DNA from 2 places in the Paenibacillus sp. J31R109 genome. Region 2 is predicted to be linked to the other one. Evidence: a T-box and tRNA genes for the amino acid it is inferred to sense, from the RefSeq annotation. Region 2 holds a T-box; the other holds one or more tRNA genes.
What was found. The T-box of region 2 lies ahead of ileS (isoleucine--tRNA ligase). A T-box ahead of a tRNA ligase gene usually reads a tRNA of that ligase, here a tRNA-Ile.

Region 1 (7,775 bases), on a different contig from region 2:
AGCCGTGCTAAGATCAGGCTTGTTAATCTTCGTACTGCCAATCTCAGACAGCTTTAGCATCACATTGAGGTTTAAGTCATGCTGAACCCCATTTTTATCTTTACCTGACAGCGTGATCTCACCCGTTAGATTTTCTAGATAGCCATTCTTACTTTCATTTGCCGTACCGATAACCTTTTTCACGAAAATATCGCTCTCTATAGCTGGTAAATCTCTTTCATTATCCAGCATTTGTTTAATACCGAAGGAGGATACGGCATTCACGAGTGCCGGCACTTGTGCCTCGGACAAACTTCCAGAAAACACTTTACCGCCGTCTGCTCCTTCTTCAACTTGTACATAATCTTTCAAGGAACCAACTACGGCATCGACGATTTTCTCTACCTCACTTGCACCTTTTTGATTAAAAGGGTTCTCGAAATCGGCAGGTCCTCTACGGTTTTGGTTCACATCTCCCGAATGATCAAATACATAATATGTATTCTCCAATTCGTTCTTGTCTATCGTTTGCTTCTTGTCGGAATACATATATCTGGAGGTCGTTTCACCTTTGGCGTTTTTCGTTACCTCTTTATTCTCTTTGACTTGGTTCGCCGTATCCATCTTCTGGAAATTTGAAGATTGGAGTAAAATTTGATCATTATCTTTCAACGTATACATCGTCTCAACCGTGTAGTTATTAAGACCCTTTTCCATCACAGAAGCCGTATTTTTCACTGAATCCTTCAATCGGTCATATCCAGATCCAAGCAGCGCATCAGCAAATGCCGTAGATACAAATAAACATGCTCCAACGGTAAAAGAAAGTACGGTAATTGATTTTTTACTAAGTTTCATCTCTTTTCTCCTTTATATAGAAATAATTTGCGGGAAACGTTTCCTTATTAGTTATTTTATAATACGCTTATTGAATCCATCTAAATGGATTATTAACAAAGTATTAACTCTTTTTATGTCATGGCGTAGCTGCCAAATTAAACATGTCAGGAGTATGGTGAATGATGAGTCAACTTGTAAAACTATCGAAAGCGAATGTCTTGGGTGCTGCCAATGGTGTCATGTTTATGACGTTCTTTGGTGCGCTCTGGTCATCTATTGGTATTGTTGGTTCCCATCAACTTGGAGCTCCATGGCCACTTATGCTTTCAGCTATCGTAACCCTTATCTTACTTAGTGGAGCCATTTCACTTTTTGTCAAATCGCGTAGTATACGTCATGCTGTAACACAGGAAGAAAAGGAAGATACGAAACGATTGAACCAAAAATTTGGTTTGGTTTTTGGGTTGGAAGGCGTTGCGATCTTTCTTGCAAGTGTCATTTGTAATACACTCGATCATTTTGAAGTCTTTTTCCCTATCATGGCGATGATTGTTGGCATTCATTTCTTTCCTTTAGCTTCCTTATTTCGAGAAAAATTTTATTATGGTACAGGTGCAGTACTCTGTTTACTAGGTATCATTTCTTTAAATATACCAATCGACGGTACGTTTGGCCATGTTTCTATAGTGCCCCGGTCTATTTTTATCGGCTTCGGCTCCTCTGTAACGCTCTGGGCGACAGGTCTGCGAATCTGGATGATGCTACTGAGTAAGCAAAAACAAGCCCCTCATTCCCATCAACATTGATGAGAACGAGAGGCTTGTAATTGTCTCTAAAATAAATAAAAACCCTTATCTACCAAGGGTTTCCGTACTATGGGCCCAGAGGGACTCGAACCCCCGACCAATCGGTTATGAGCCGACCGCTCTAACCAACTGAGCTATAGGCCCTAATGAAATTTGGTTGCGGGGGCAGGATTTGAACCTGCGGCCTTCGGGTTATGAGCCCGACGAGCTACCGAGCTGCTCCACCCCGCGTCATGTATGCCGCTCAACAGCGACAAAAATAAATATACACTAACGGAGATGTCTTAGTCAAGCGTTAATTTTATGCAGATGGAATTGGTTTACGTATTGTATCTGACGCCAAAGCGTCCTTTTTTCGACTTATACACTTCTACTTCTTGCGGGCATTCGTACCCATAGATCCACCAATCTTCTTCCATTCGTTTTGCCAAAACGCCTGCTTGAAACTTCGAATCGTATAATTTCGCCCAGTATATCCAGTTCATGCGTATCCCTCCATGGCTGTTAGATCGTTACATGTAGCTTATCCATAAAAAGGTTCTCTTATTAGCATGTAATGTGCAGACCTACTTTGGGATTTATAAAAACAACTATTTGACCATGTGATAAATAAAATGTGACGGTTTACAGGAATTGCAGGAATTTCCCTGCTTTTGGGGAAGTTAAGTGATGTAGACTATTTTGGCAAAAGAAAAAGGAGAAAACACCCATGATAGAATCAATCAAAAGTTACTTACAAATGCATAGGGATCAACACATAGAGGAACTCATGGCATTTTTGCGGATTCCAAGTGTAAGTGCAGTTGCCGAGCACCAACCGGATATTCAGAAATGCGCGGAGTGGACTGCACAATCTTTACAAAAAGCTGGACTCCAGAACATTGAAATCATTCCTACAAAAGGTCACCCTGTGGTTTATGCCGATTGGCTAAATGCGCCCGGTAAACCGACCGTTTTGATCTATGGACATTATGATGTACAGCCCGCTGAGCCATTAGAGTTGTGGGAAACACCTCCTTTTGAACCGATTATCCGTGATAATAAGTTGTTCGGTCGCGGAAGTACAGACGACAAAGGCCAACTCCTCCTCTATGTAAAAGTTGTTGAAGCCTTTCTACAAACACAAGGCTCTCTTCCGGTTAACGTGAAATTCTGCATCGAAGGTGAAGAGGAAATTGCAAGTAAGAATCTTCCAGCCTTCGTTGAAGAACATGCCGCCAAATTACAAGCCGATTCCATTGTACTTTCGGATACACAAATGCATGGCCCTGGCAAACCAGCTCTGATGTATGGGCTTCGCGGCTTAGCAGGATTCGAAATCACATTGGATGGTGCCAACAGTGATTTACATTCCGGACTTTTCGGCGGTGCGGTACAAAACCCAATTCACGCTTTGTCCAAGCTTCTCAGTTCTTTTCATGATGAGCATGGCCGTGTGGCTGTAAAAGGTTTTTATGACCGAGTCATTGCGCTTTCGGATAAAGAGCGAGAAGCGTTCAAGCTAGTTGAACCTGATGAGAACAAGGTTAAGTCGAATTTGAGCGTTACAGAACTCTATGGGGAGCAAGGCTTCTCTTTTTACGAACAAACGACCTCCCGACCTACGCTTGAAATCACATCCGTGAGCGGCGGCTTTCAGGGCGAGGGAATCAAACCTATCATCCCTAATCGTGCAACAGCCAAGATTGCCTGTCGCTTAGTCGCTGCACAGGTGCCAGAGGAAATTATGGATTTGGTCGAAACCCATATTCATGCCCAAACGCTTCCAGGTGTGACCCTCACATTAGATCGCCAATTGCGAGGAAATCCTTTCATTACACCTATCGATGAGCCTGTGATGGTAGCCGCAGCGGAAGCTTATCAAGAGACGTTTGGTGAATGGCCCGTATATACACGCAGCGGAGGATCAATTCCAATTGTCGAAGTGTTAGGACGTGTATTACATGCACCTGTGGTACTTATGGGGTTTGGGCTGCCAGGCGAAAATCTGCACGCTCCGAATGAGCATTTCCACCTCATGAATTGGGACAATGGGACAGAGACAATTAGTCGTTACTGGTTGAAGCTTGCGGGTTTGGCTGCAACTACAACAGAATCTAACTAACACTGATAAAGCCAGGGACAAAGGAGTAACGCTATGGGGAAGCCATTACACTTGCGTGATGCACAATTAGATGATTTAGAAGAAATCGTACGTATCTACAATTCTACGATTGCGGGACGTATGGTTACCGCAGATACAGAGCCTGTAACAACAGCTTCACGTGAGCACTGGTTTCATGAACACTCTGCTGACTTCCGCCCGCTATGGGTGCTTGAAAATGAGAAAGGCATCTGTGGCTGGCTGAGTTTTCAGTCCTTCTATGGGCGCCCTGCTTATAACGCAACAGCGGAAGTGAGCATTTACGTAGATGAAGCCTCGCGTGGTCAAGGGATCGGACGATACTTGATGGAACAAGCACTTGAAGCTAGTCCAAGGCTTGGGCTCAAATCCTTGCTAGGCTTTATTTTCGGGCACAATGAGCCAAGCCTCCAACTATTCCGCAAATTCGGCTTCACCAATTGGGCGCATTTGCCTGGTGTCGCTGAGTTAGATGGCGTTGAGCGGGATCTGATTATTTTGGGTAAACGCGTAGGATAGTCGGCGACTAGAATAAGAAACACGACTGCTCCGTCCTCGGAAAGTCAGAATCTAAAAAGGATGCGAATATACATCTTTTTCCACTAGAAAAGTCGTAGTCTTATAGCAAAGATGCAAATATGCATCTTCCTCCACCATATTTACCTTTTTATGGAATATAGGTAAAAAAGGATGTATTTTTGCAGTAATTCCTCGATAAACGGTCTATTCTCCTTAATAAAGATGTATTTTTGCAGTTCTCTGCACATAGCGAGAAGCTGAATGGGAACCCAAAACCCAAAACTTATAAATTCTGTAAACAAAATAAACGCCTACACCGTCCTTTCGGGGAAGGGAGCGTTTATGATTAGAAGCGCTACTCCTCCCTACCTGCGAAATGCGAAATCATTTCGGTGATATGGAGTTGTGGCGCTTTATTGCTGATCGTTTTTCCATCTATCCCTTCGTCACAATCGCCTCTACCTCGATCTCAATCAACAATTGTGGGTCAATCAGCGCCTTCACTTCGACCATCGTGGCCACTGGCTGCACATCGCGGAAATATTCCCCATGCGCCTTGCCGAACTCTTCCCATAACGAAATATCCGTTACGAACATCCGGGTTCGCACCACATCGGAAAGCTGACCACCTAACTCCTGCAACGCTTGTTCAATCGTTTGAAGAATGAATCGCGTTTGCTCATAGGGGTTGCCTACACCGACCACCTCGCCATCCTTCATCGCCGTTGTGCCTGCCACTTCAATTCGGTCACCTACACGAATGGCTCGGCAATAACCGACCACAGGTTCCCAAGGCGAGCCCGTAAACACTCTAGTTCGATTCATCTCTTGTGACGCCCCCTACATTATAAGTAAGCTGCTAATTTCGCTTGTAACCCCTCTGTCACTGGCAAAAGAGGTAACCGTAACGCGCCAGACGCGATGACGCCTTGTTGTTGAAGCAACCATTTGATTGGAGCTGGATTCGGCTCTTGAAATAGCAGACGAATCAGCGGTAACAACTCCGCAAATTCCCGATGACTCTGGGCATGTGCCCCCTCAACAAAGCTGCGGATAAAAGATACGAACTTCTCGGTCTCCACATTCGCTGACGCACTCATGACACCCTTGGCTCCAGCCTGTAACGCAGCATATAGCAAGGTGTCTTCGCCGCACAGAACTGGTTTTGAACCTAGTCTAGTCAACTCCGTGACAAGTCCAATGTTCGGTGTGCTATCCTTCATCCCAATGACACCATTGATATCCAGGATAGATCGCACGGTATCAAGCTCAAGTGTCACACCTGTGCGATGCGGCACTTCATACAAAATCACAGGTACACCAACCTCCGCTACCCGGCGAAAATGTTCTATAATCCCCTGCTGACTTGGCTTGTTATAATAAGGAACCACAACTAATACGGCTTCCGCACCTAGTTTGCCTGCTTCCTCTGTTTTTCGAACAGTTGAACGCGTATCATTCGTTCCTGTTCCTACAATGATAGGCACATCAGCATGTGCTGCTTCACGAGCGGCTTGTGCGGCAGCAAATAAAACACCCAACTCGTCTTGCGAAATGGTCGGTGATTCTCCTGTTGTCCCGTTGACGACCAACCCATCTATTTCATCTTGAAACAAGTTATACGACTGATTATAAAAGGATGCGGCATCCACTTCAAATTCTTCATCAAAGGGGGTAATGATGGGTACATAAATCCCCTGTAGGTTTTTTTCTTGTAGCAAAATAACCATCTCCCTGCATCGTTTGTTTGTACATTTACTTTAGCATGGAACTTAACATCACAGTTAGCTATAATAAATGATAGAACTCATCAAAAATATTGATAATAAAGGGAGGAAAATCATGGATCTGACCTATTTCCGCACCTTCCGGGAAGTTGCCCGCCGGAGAAGCTTTACACGTGCTGCTGAGGAATTGGGCTATGCGCAATCAAGCATTACGATGCAAATTCAAAAGCTGGAACGTGAATATGGTGTCCCTTTATTCGAAAGGTATGGCCGACAATTGCGCCTTACTCCTCCCGGTGAAAGCTTACTTGTGCTAACACAACAAATGCTGGAGCTCTATGATCAATCCAAAGAAATGATAGCCAATCAAGTCAGTGGAACGTTGACAATCGGGACGATTAACTCGTTAGCTGCGTATTATTTGCCTCCTTTTTTACATGAGCTGAAACAACTCTACCCTGGACTGAATATCCAACTTTTCCCTGACAGTGAATCCTCTATCCTCACCAAGGTTAAAGAAGGAGACTATGATATTGGACTTCTGTTGGATCAATATCCGGCAGACCCTGCACTCGCGTGTACACGTATCCGAGAAGAACAACTCGTGATTATTGCGCCTCTGGATCACCCTTTGGTGAAACAACCACAGATCGATCTTGCGGATCTTGGTCATACAGAATTTATCGTTACGGAACATGGTTGTATCTATCGTGGAAAGTTCGAACGGTTGCTGAAGGACAACGCCGTCGCTTTACAGATCGGCTTTGAGTTAGGCAATATCGAAACAATCAAACACTGTGTTATGAGCGGTTTAGGGCTCGCGTTATTACCCCATATCACCGTTGCGAGTGAACTAGCTAGCGGCACACTCGTAAAGCTCCCTTTTACCCATACACAGCTTTCTGTGGACTTACAGGTCATCCTTCATCCGAAAAAATGGATGTCACAGCCCCTGCACACATTCCTTCAATTGCTAACAAAAACACAACTATCGCAATAAACGCAAAAAAAAGAAGCTCTCCTTTGCGAAAAGGTAGAGCTTCTTCTAATTATAAGATTTGCACCCCAATGTGGTGCCGAATGTACGGTAACCTGCATGGTTTCGCCAAATCTTGTCGTCTGTTACAAGACCACTATAGTATAGAGGAATCCTACACCATTCGTCAAATCTCTTCACGGAAGCTTCAATTATACGCCGTAAGCGGATGGATTAACTCTCCATGAACGCAAGAGTTCCATATCTTCGGACTGGATTTTCCCTTTTTCCAAAGCGACCTCAAGCAAGGTTGAGTAGTTTGAAAGCGTATGAAGAGGCATTTCAGCCGCCGCGAACGCATCTGTCGCTTTATCCAGCTGATAGGAGAAAATCGCAAGCACACCGAGTGCCTCAGCTCCTGCATCTTTCACGGCAACAGCTGCTTTCAATGAGCTTCCACCTGTGGAGATCAGATCTTCGATCACGATGACCTTTTGACCTGGTTTCACAGAACCTTCGATCAAGTTCTCTTTGCCATGCCCTTTCGCTTTATCGCGAATGTAGATCATTGGCAGACCTAGCTTTTGAGCTACCCAAGCAGCGTGAGGGATACCAGCCGTAGCTGTTCCTGCAACAACCTCAGTCTCTGGGAACTTCTCTTTGATCAACTGGGCGAAGCCATCAGCAATCGCTTCGCGAATTCCTGGGTGGGACATCGTCAAACGGTTATCACAATAAATCGGTGATTTCAATCCCGATGTCCACGTAAAAGGTTGTTGCGGACGAAGCGCTACTGCTTCAATATC
Region 2 (7,775 bases):
TCATCGGGTTTATATCCATCAATCGTCGCATACAACGCATAGAAAGCATGTGTATTATTGATCGTATCGATGACTTTGGATTTTGCTTCAGCCACGATTTGTTTGGAGAAACGTTTGCTATTCCATGGTGCGCTATCGGATAACAACGCCCACCGGAAGGCGTCCGCTCCATATTCGTTAATGATCTCCCAAGGATCAATACCATTGCCCTTGCTTTTGGACATTTTTTGACCATTTTCATCGAGTACATGACCTGTTGATAAAACAGCCTTATAGGGAGCTTTCCCATTATAGAGGGTGGAGACGGCCAGTAAGCTGAAAAACCAACCCCTCGTTTGATCGATCCCCTCGCAAATCATATCAGCAGGATACTGTTCCTGGAATTGCTCTGTGTGTTCAAAAGGCTGATGATACTGGGCAAATGGCATGGACCCGCTATCAAACCAGACGTCAATCACCTCTGAAGTTCTTTCCATAACACCACCACATGAGCACCGAAGCTTTACTTTATCCACATAAGGTCTATGCAATTCAAGACTTTCCTCGATTGGATCGATTGACCGCTCACGAAGATCCTTATGGCTGTCTGGTGCATATTCCATTGAACAGTCTTGGCATACCCATACATTGAGAGGAGTCCCCCAATAGCGATTCCGACTGATATTCCAATCCACGAGATCTTCCAGAAATTTTCCAAATCGACCTTCACGAAGATGCGCAGGATACCAGGTGACTTTACTATTGTTCTCGATCAACTGTTCTTTGATGGCGGTCGTTTTGATGAACCAACTCTCCGTCGCATAATAGAGAAGTGGTGATTTACAGCGCCAGCAGAATGGATAGCTATGCTCATAACGTTCTTTCGAAAACAATAAATGACGCTCAGACAAGTTTTTAACTATATCGATATCGCAATCTTTCACAAACCGTCCTGCAAAATCAGTGATCTCATCGGTATAACGACCAGCCGCGTTTACAACATTCACGAAATCCAATTCGTGCTGGCGAACCGTGCGATAGTCATCTTCTCCGTGAGCTGGAGCAATATGCACGATGCCAGTACCGCTGGTGTCGCTGACATAGTCTGCGTCTACAACGATATGTCCTTTGCTCACTTGCAAATAGCCAAATGGTGCTAAATAGGAAGTGCCTACAAATTCAGAACCCTTATGCGTGGAAAGGATCTCATAGTTCTCTTTCATGACCTTTTCAACGAGTTGGCTTGCGACGATATACACTTCACCATTTTGCTTCACTTTGGCATAATCCAAATCTTTGTTCACAGCTAAAGCAACGTTAGCAGGCAGCGTCCACGGCGTTGTCGTCCATGCTAGAAAATGTTCCTGACCATTGCTACTTGTGAATTTTACGGTGGCACTCAGATCTTTAACATCTTCATACCCTTGCGCAACTTCGTGAGAACTAAGCGTTGTCTGGCAATCAGGACAATACGGGCTGACGCGATGCCCTTTATACAGCAGCCCTTTTCGATGAATGGTGGATAAAATATGCCATACACTCTCGATATAATCATTCGTCAGTGTAACATACGGGTTCTCCATATCCGTCCAGTAGCCGATCGCTTCGGTCATTTCACGCCACTGTTTCTCATATTCAAAAACACTACTTTTGCACTTCTCCACGAATTCGGCGATACCGTAAGTCTCGATTTCCTGTTTCCCGGAGATACCTAATCTTTTTTCCACACCTAGCTCCACTGGAAGACCGTGTGTATCCCAACCCGCTTTACGAACGACGCGGTAACCAGACATCGTTTTGTAACGGCCGATAAAGTCTTTAATGACACGACCAAGTACATGCCCAATATGAGGCTCCCCATTCGCTGTTGGTGGACCTTCGTAGAAGACAAAATTCGGTTTATTTTCCCGGTTTTCAATCGATTTGCGGAATGTATCGTTTCGTTTCCACTGCTCAAGAACACGGAGCTCACGGTTCCTTGCCATCTCTTTTACATCCACTTTTCTCATACTTCTCATCCTTCCTCTAGATACAACTTGATGTTCTTTTCATTGACGGCACCGTGGAAAAACGCAGAAAAATCCCGCCCCATAAGGGACGAGATTTCATCTCGCGATACCACCCTAGTTCCGTAATGATCATGCAACCCATGATCTTACGACACCTCTCACTACGTACCATCATACGCGTCCATTGTAACGGCTGGATCCCGGGTCAGCTTACTGAACTACTTCAGCTTTCCTTCTCGGAGAGGATTTTCGGCTAAGTCTTGAACGTTGGCTTTCAGCATGTGCCAACTCTCTGTGGAACAAGGGGATTAGCTTACTCTTTCTCGTCAATGAATTTTATTCGAACATTCAGTTAATTCATTTTTGCATCAAAATCACTAAATGTCAACATCAGTTGCTTGTGCTAAAATACGAATCCACCAACAAATGCTCCGAGTCATGCTTGGTACTAATTGGCGTATAGTACAGGTAAACCTGTGTTACAGGCCCTTTATTAAAATGAACTGTCCCTTGCCAAGCCGTCCTAAATCGACTTTCTGTATCACGAGGTTGGTTCGTTTCATATGGGTAGGATTGACTCGTATTCTCGATGGGGTACACATTCCCGTTTTGATCTTTTACGATATAGTTATGATACCCAGCACTTTCTGAAGGCCAGTACCGAACTATGAACGATTTGAAATCTTGGTTAACCACATTAAATACTAACTTCTGATTTTCTTGCAACCCTTTTCCTGGGTTATCTGACCTAAGCCAAAACATTTTATCATAATAGTTGTAAACTACCAGAGGGTTCTCTGCTTTGACTAGAAAGTTAAGAATGGAATTAGGAACACTCGATGTTGGCAGCTTCGAGAATTCCGTGTCACTACTGGAAGGTTCATTCGATTTCGGTGGAACAGCTGGTGTAGGTTGCGCGTTGGGATTGGTGCCAGGTTGGTATGAGGAAGAATCTTTATAGGGTATACCGGCGGTGGAAGACGTACGCTTCGTATCAATGACAATCGTATTCGTTTCGGATTCCCAGTCAATACTCATGCCAGTTGCATTTGCCAGCGCGTGGCGAAGGTTAGCGTGACACCACCAATAATCGCCATAGAAACTATCATTTTTTCACTTTGTTACCCCCTATTTACTTACATATTATTCCAACTAGCAATATTCGACATGATTCGCGATAATCCTTGTGGTTCACGCGACGTTTGTACTATACGCAAATGATGCTTGACATAATGACAATGATCCTTTACATTTTGTAATATATAAGTTGCATTTTCGAACTCCATTTCCATGATATACAGAGAGGCGGCTGTCTCGTGAAGAACCGCGTAAAAGAATTGCGTGCCCGCTTCGATTGGACACAGGAGGATTTAGCCAAACGAACCGGCATCACCCGCCAGACGGTCGGAATGATCGAGAAGAGCGATTACTCGCCTTCCACCTTGCTGGCTTTGAAAATAGCTCGAGTGTTCAAGGTGTCGGTTGAAGATGTGTTCTACCTGGAAGCACATGAGGAGCCTGAAGGAGGGATCATGGAATGAAGCTGGAACGATTGCTCCGTTCTCCGCTATTAGGCGCGTTTATTTTTCTTCTCGTCGGTGTCGCTATGCTGGTCCTTCATTACCGGGAATTCTCACCAGAGTGGCTGCGTTATACGATGACCACCTGTACGGTCAGTTTGGTTGTAATTTGGACGGCTCTGGTTCTCTTTCATAACAAACGTTATCCAAAGCGCCGCATTCGACTCGCGACTTTCATCCCGCCAGAGTTTCGTGAAGAAGATGAAGGCCAGCAATGGATCAATTACAAAGTTACCCGCCGGGTATATATGCTGTACTACTCAGCAATTCCACTGCTAATCGGGTTGGTCGTGTTGATACCAGACGGCAAGGCTGCCGCGATTGGGGGATTAACTCTTTTAGGAGCTCTTCAGCAAATTTTGTATTGGAAAGGGCTGCGAGATTGGGATCGTAGTTGACTCATTGTCACCATCTAGATAGGAGGAGGAAGTAAATGAATATTGAGGAGTATTTACAAGAATGGTCTTACTTGGCCGTGTTCGTCTTGTCAGCCTTGCCTTGGGTCGAATCGTCCGCGATTGTGGTGATAGCCATTGCGTTTGGGTTGAACTCCGTACTCTCCACGATTCTGGCGTTTGCTGGTAACTGGATGACTGTACTGCTCGTCGTGTTCTTGTTTGACCGCTGGCAGCAATGGAAAGAACGGAAGCGTGCCGCCAGAGGACAAGATAATGATCTATCTCAGGATAGCAAAAAAAGCAAACGCGCCCATAGTCTTTTCGTCAAATACGGGCTACCCGGTCTCTCCATTATTGGCCCCCTCCTCATCGGGACGGAGATCGCCGCCGCCTTCGGCATGCTTTTTAAAGCCCCGCGCCGCAAAGTTCTGATCTGGATGACCGTCAGCCTAGCTTTCTGGACGGTGTTATTCGCGGTCGGCGCGCATTTTGGACTTACTTTTATGACCTAGGCAATAAAATATATTTGAAAAAAAGGCAGCCAATCATTATGATGGCTGCCTTTTTTTTGTATTTATAGTCTTAATGTTCTATGAATGAAAGATGAAAAATCATTCGGCTTACGACCTAATATCCACGTTAAAACATTGGAATTACCGATAGATCCATGTTCATTGTAATGTTGAAACATCTTTAATGTTGTATTTATTTGATAGTCACCTGATCCACGCTTTTTTAATTGTGCTGCGAACATTTCGTCTTGAGGCGTTTCAACTTTGATTTCATGGCCAAAATGCTGTTCCATTGCTGCTATCATATCAGACAATGATAAATTTTGAGGTCCAGAAAGTTCATATGAAGCCCATGTATGTCCCGGACGAGTAAGAATGATTGCAGCTGCCTCGGCTAAGTCTTCTAAGTCAATCATGCATATGCGAGTTTCTTGAGTCGTAAAATACTTTTGTTGAAAGATACCTTTTTCACTAAGCATCTTCCAAGACTCGAGTATGTTCTGCATAAATATACCTGGCTGAATAATCGTATAGGGGATATCTGAATTCACCAGGAGCTCCTCAACCATGAGTTTTTTCTGATGATGCGGCATTTCTTGAATGACGGGATGTATGACGGAATGGAATACAAAATGTTCAACTTCAGCCAAGCGAGCTGCTTGTATGATTATTTGTCCGATTTGAACTTCATCGGGATTCATAGCTGAACAAATGTGGTATACAGCCCTAATTCCGACCAATGCCTCATCTACAGCCTTTTGATCCAGCATATCTCCTGTAACGACTTCCATCTCACCTAATGATTTAATGTCCTCGATTTGTTCCGTTCTACGAACCAAAGCTCTTATCCGCTCTCCTTTAGAAAGCAAAGCTTTCATTACTGCACGACCAGTTTTCCCGTTTGCTCCAGTTATAAGGATCATTTTCATTTCTCCTTTTTTTATAAAATACCGTATGACCAAGCTCGCCTTATAGTCATAGCTTTAACATGATCGAGCTCGTTTAATCTGAACTGGTTCCCCAGACTGGATACCGTCAATAGGCTTCCGGTGCGCTTACCGGAATTTAATAATGCCATCATACTGGATTTCATTTATTTATTCCAACGCATTTCATGCTATATCCTTATTGATTAGAAGGAATGAGTGAGATTCGAATTGAATGAAAATAGGGAGCAACTGTCGCGGCAGTTTGCTCCCTGTTATTGTGCTATCGTTGGCCGTTAGGTTAATCAACTATGCGTAATACCCGCCCTTAGAAAGATACTCTTGATGTTCAAGATAATGCTTATAAATCTTTCCGAATACCCTGTTTGCCATGGATTGTACTTGTTTGTCGTTCTTTAGTTTAACTACTTCATCCATCGGAGTGTCCATAGAAGTTTCGCCACTAATCAACTTATGGAGATCAACTTCAAATACTCCATCTAACTCCTTTAAGCAATTACCAAATCTATACGCTGCAACCGTACCTCTGATTTCCACTAATTCAAATTCCAAACAAATTGCCATTTTATTAGCCCCACTTCTCTTTTTTAACAACACCATCTACACGTGTGATTGAAGTAACGTTTCCAGTTAGCGTAATAGGGGATTTTCTTTGTTTGCATCTGGATAAGACTCAGCAATTCACTAAAACTTCTACAGTTATTTTTTCACTCGCGCGAGCATCAACACTTAGTACAAATTGCCATCCGCCTTCTCAAGAATCTCCTTTCGATACTCCGGCTGGCTAAGATGAGTTAAAATAATTATTATGCTGTCATTTCTAATAAATAGAAGCTCCCTTGTATCAGTTATGTGTGACCTCATGCCATTTACTAATCACCGACTATTTAAAAACTAGCATGTACAAGACAATAAAGTGGAACAGCTGTCAGTCACGACGGTCCGTTCCACTCTTTTTTATCAATAAATTCAATTAGGCGGTTGATTCGTGATTTCTATTCGATACTTTTCATTTGTACTTAGTTCCGCTTCTCGTTGCATTTTAACAGTAGCTGTTAATATCGCTCCTGGTGCTACGGTTACTTCATAACCTTGGCGTGCCGTATGATAATATAGTTGTGCGTAATTACCTGTTCGACCAGTATTAGATCCAATTCCAACAAATAATTGCAAACGCGAATGTGTATCACCAATCTCATTTAAATAAATATATACTTTTTTATCTTCATTGCTATTGTTTATCCATTTATAGTAATCAGTATCAATTGAGTCTCTAATTGATCCTATGAAACTATCATTATCACTTACAAAAACATTAGGCTTTTTATAGTCATCATCATATTCTTGCGCGATTTTAGTATCTTTCATCTTAAAATTTAGTATGTTTTCTATTACAACTGAGACCTGTGCACGAGTAGCTGTACCTCTTGGTCTAAATGTATTGTCCTCAAATCCTGAAATGAATTTTAACTCCGCGGCAGCATCTACCCATTTTTGCTGTTCTTTCGGGACCTCTTTAAGATCTTTAAACTGATCTAATGTTGATTTTGCCTCAAGATGCAGTGCTTTTGCTGCTAAAATAGCCATATCCAGCCTTGATATGTATTCATCCGGCTTAAAGTAGCCATTATTTAAATCTACAATACCAAGTTCATATGCTTTCTGAATGTATGGGTTTGACCAACGCGTTTTTGAAACATCCTTAAAAATTCCTTGTGTTGCACTTGTACTCTCATACAAAGCTTTAATGAGCATTGTTACATATTGTTCACGTGTTACTAACGAATTCGGTTGAAGAGAACCGTCTTCATACCCAGTAAGTATTTTCTCATTTATCAGGCGCCTCATAGAATTATCAGCCCAATGACCGAGAGAATCAAAATAACGTAAATGTAATTTTATTAACTCTGTTTTTTTCAAATCTCCATTGTTATCCCGAACGTAAAGGTAGATCTCCCCATAATGAAATGAGATAATACTAATTCGTACTTGTTGAGGATCTATATGACAAGTTGTCTCTAAGTATTTTGCTAATGAATTACTATAAATACTCGGATTATCAAAATTCAGTATTCCCTGTGATTGGAGCGAATCATCAAAAACCACACTTTCATTACCTAGCTTATACAAGAAGGAGTCTTCATTCTTAGAAAGATTGTCACCAAATTGACTTTCTAAATATGAGCCAGGATTATTAATGCTTTTGTTTTTACCTATGTAAAAATATCCTTTCCAGTTTAACGAACTTGTATATGGCATCTTTATTACGGATTCCTCACCATTACTGCTATTAATACGATAAAATGGCTCATTCTCAGAACCACTATAGATATCTATTCCATCCGTAAAA

Region 1: it encodes a tRNA-Ile, which carries the amino acid that the T-box ahead of ileS (isoleucine--tRNA ligase) is inferred to sense. The anticodon was not compared.

The regions. Positions count from the first base shown of each region.
Region 1 covers NZ_JCAUAR010000001.1:444,475-452,249, reverse strand. Annotated here, with positions in the region: gene AC58QT_RS01925 (hypothetical protein) at 1-837, opposite strand, end outside; gene AC58QT_RS01920 (DUF7010 family protein) at 999-1,625, shown strand; tRNA gene AC58QT_RS01915 (tRNA-Ile) at 1,696-1,769, opposite strand; tRNA gene AC58QT_RS01910 (tRNA-Met) at 1,780-1,856, opposite strand; gene AC58QT_RS01905 (hypothetical protein) at 1,946-2,110, opposite strand; gene AC58QT_RS01900 (dipeptidase) at 2,335-3,729, shown strand; gene AC58QT_RS01895 (GNAT family N-acetyltransferase) at 3,763-4,266, shown strand; gene AC58QT_RS01890 (RidA family protein) at 4,702-5,091, opposite strand; gene dapA (4-hydroxy-tetrahydrodipicolinate synthase) at 5,112-5,996, opposite strand; gene AC58QT_RS01880 (LysR family transcriptional regulator) at 6,109-6,993, shown strand; gene pyrE (orotate phosphoribosyltransferase) at 7,182-7,775, opposite strand, start outside.
Region 2 covers NZ_JCAUAR010000008.1:262,938-270,712, forward strand. Annotated here, with positions in the region: gene ileS (isoleucine--tRNA ligase) at 1-1,988, opposite strand, end outside; T-box leader at 2,070-2,327, opposite strand; gene AC58QT_RS21225 (hypothetical protein) at 2,379-3,026, opposite strand; gene AC58QT_RS21230 (helix-turn-helix transcriptional regulator) at 3,305-3,529, shown strand; gene AC58QT_RS21235 (hypothetical protein) at 3,526-3,966, shown strand; gene AC58QT_RS21240 (small multi-drug export protein) at 4,002-4,478, shown strand; gene AC58QT_RS21245 (SDR family oxidoreductase) at 4,541-5,401, opposite strand; gene AC58QT_RS21250 (hypothetical protein) at 5,714-5,989, opposite strand; gene AC58QT_RS21255 (S-layer homology domain-containing protein) at 6,395-7,775, opposite strand, start outside.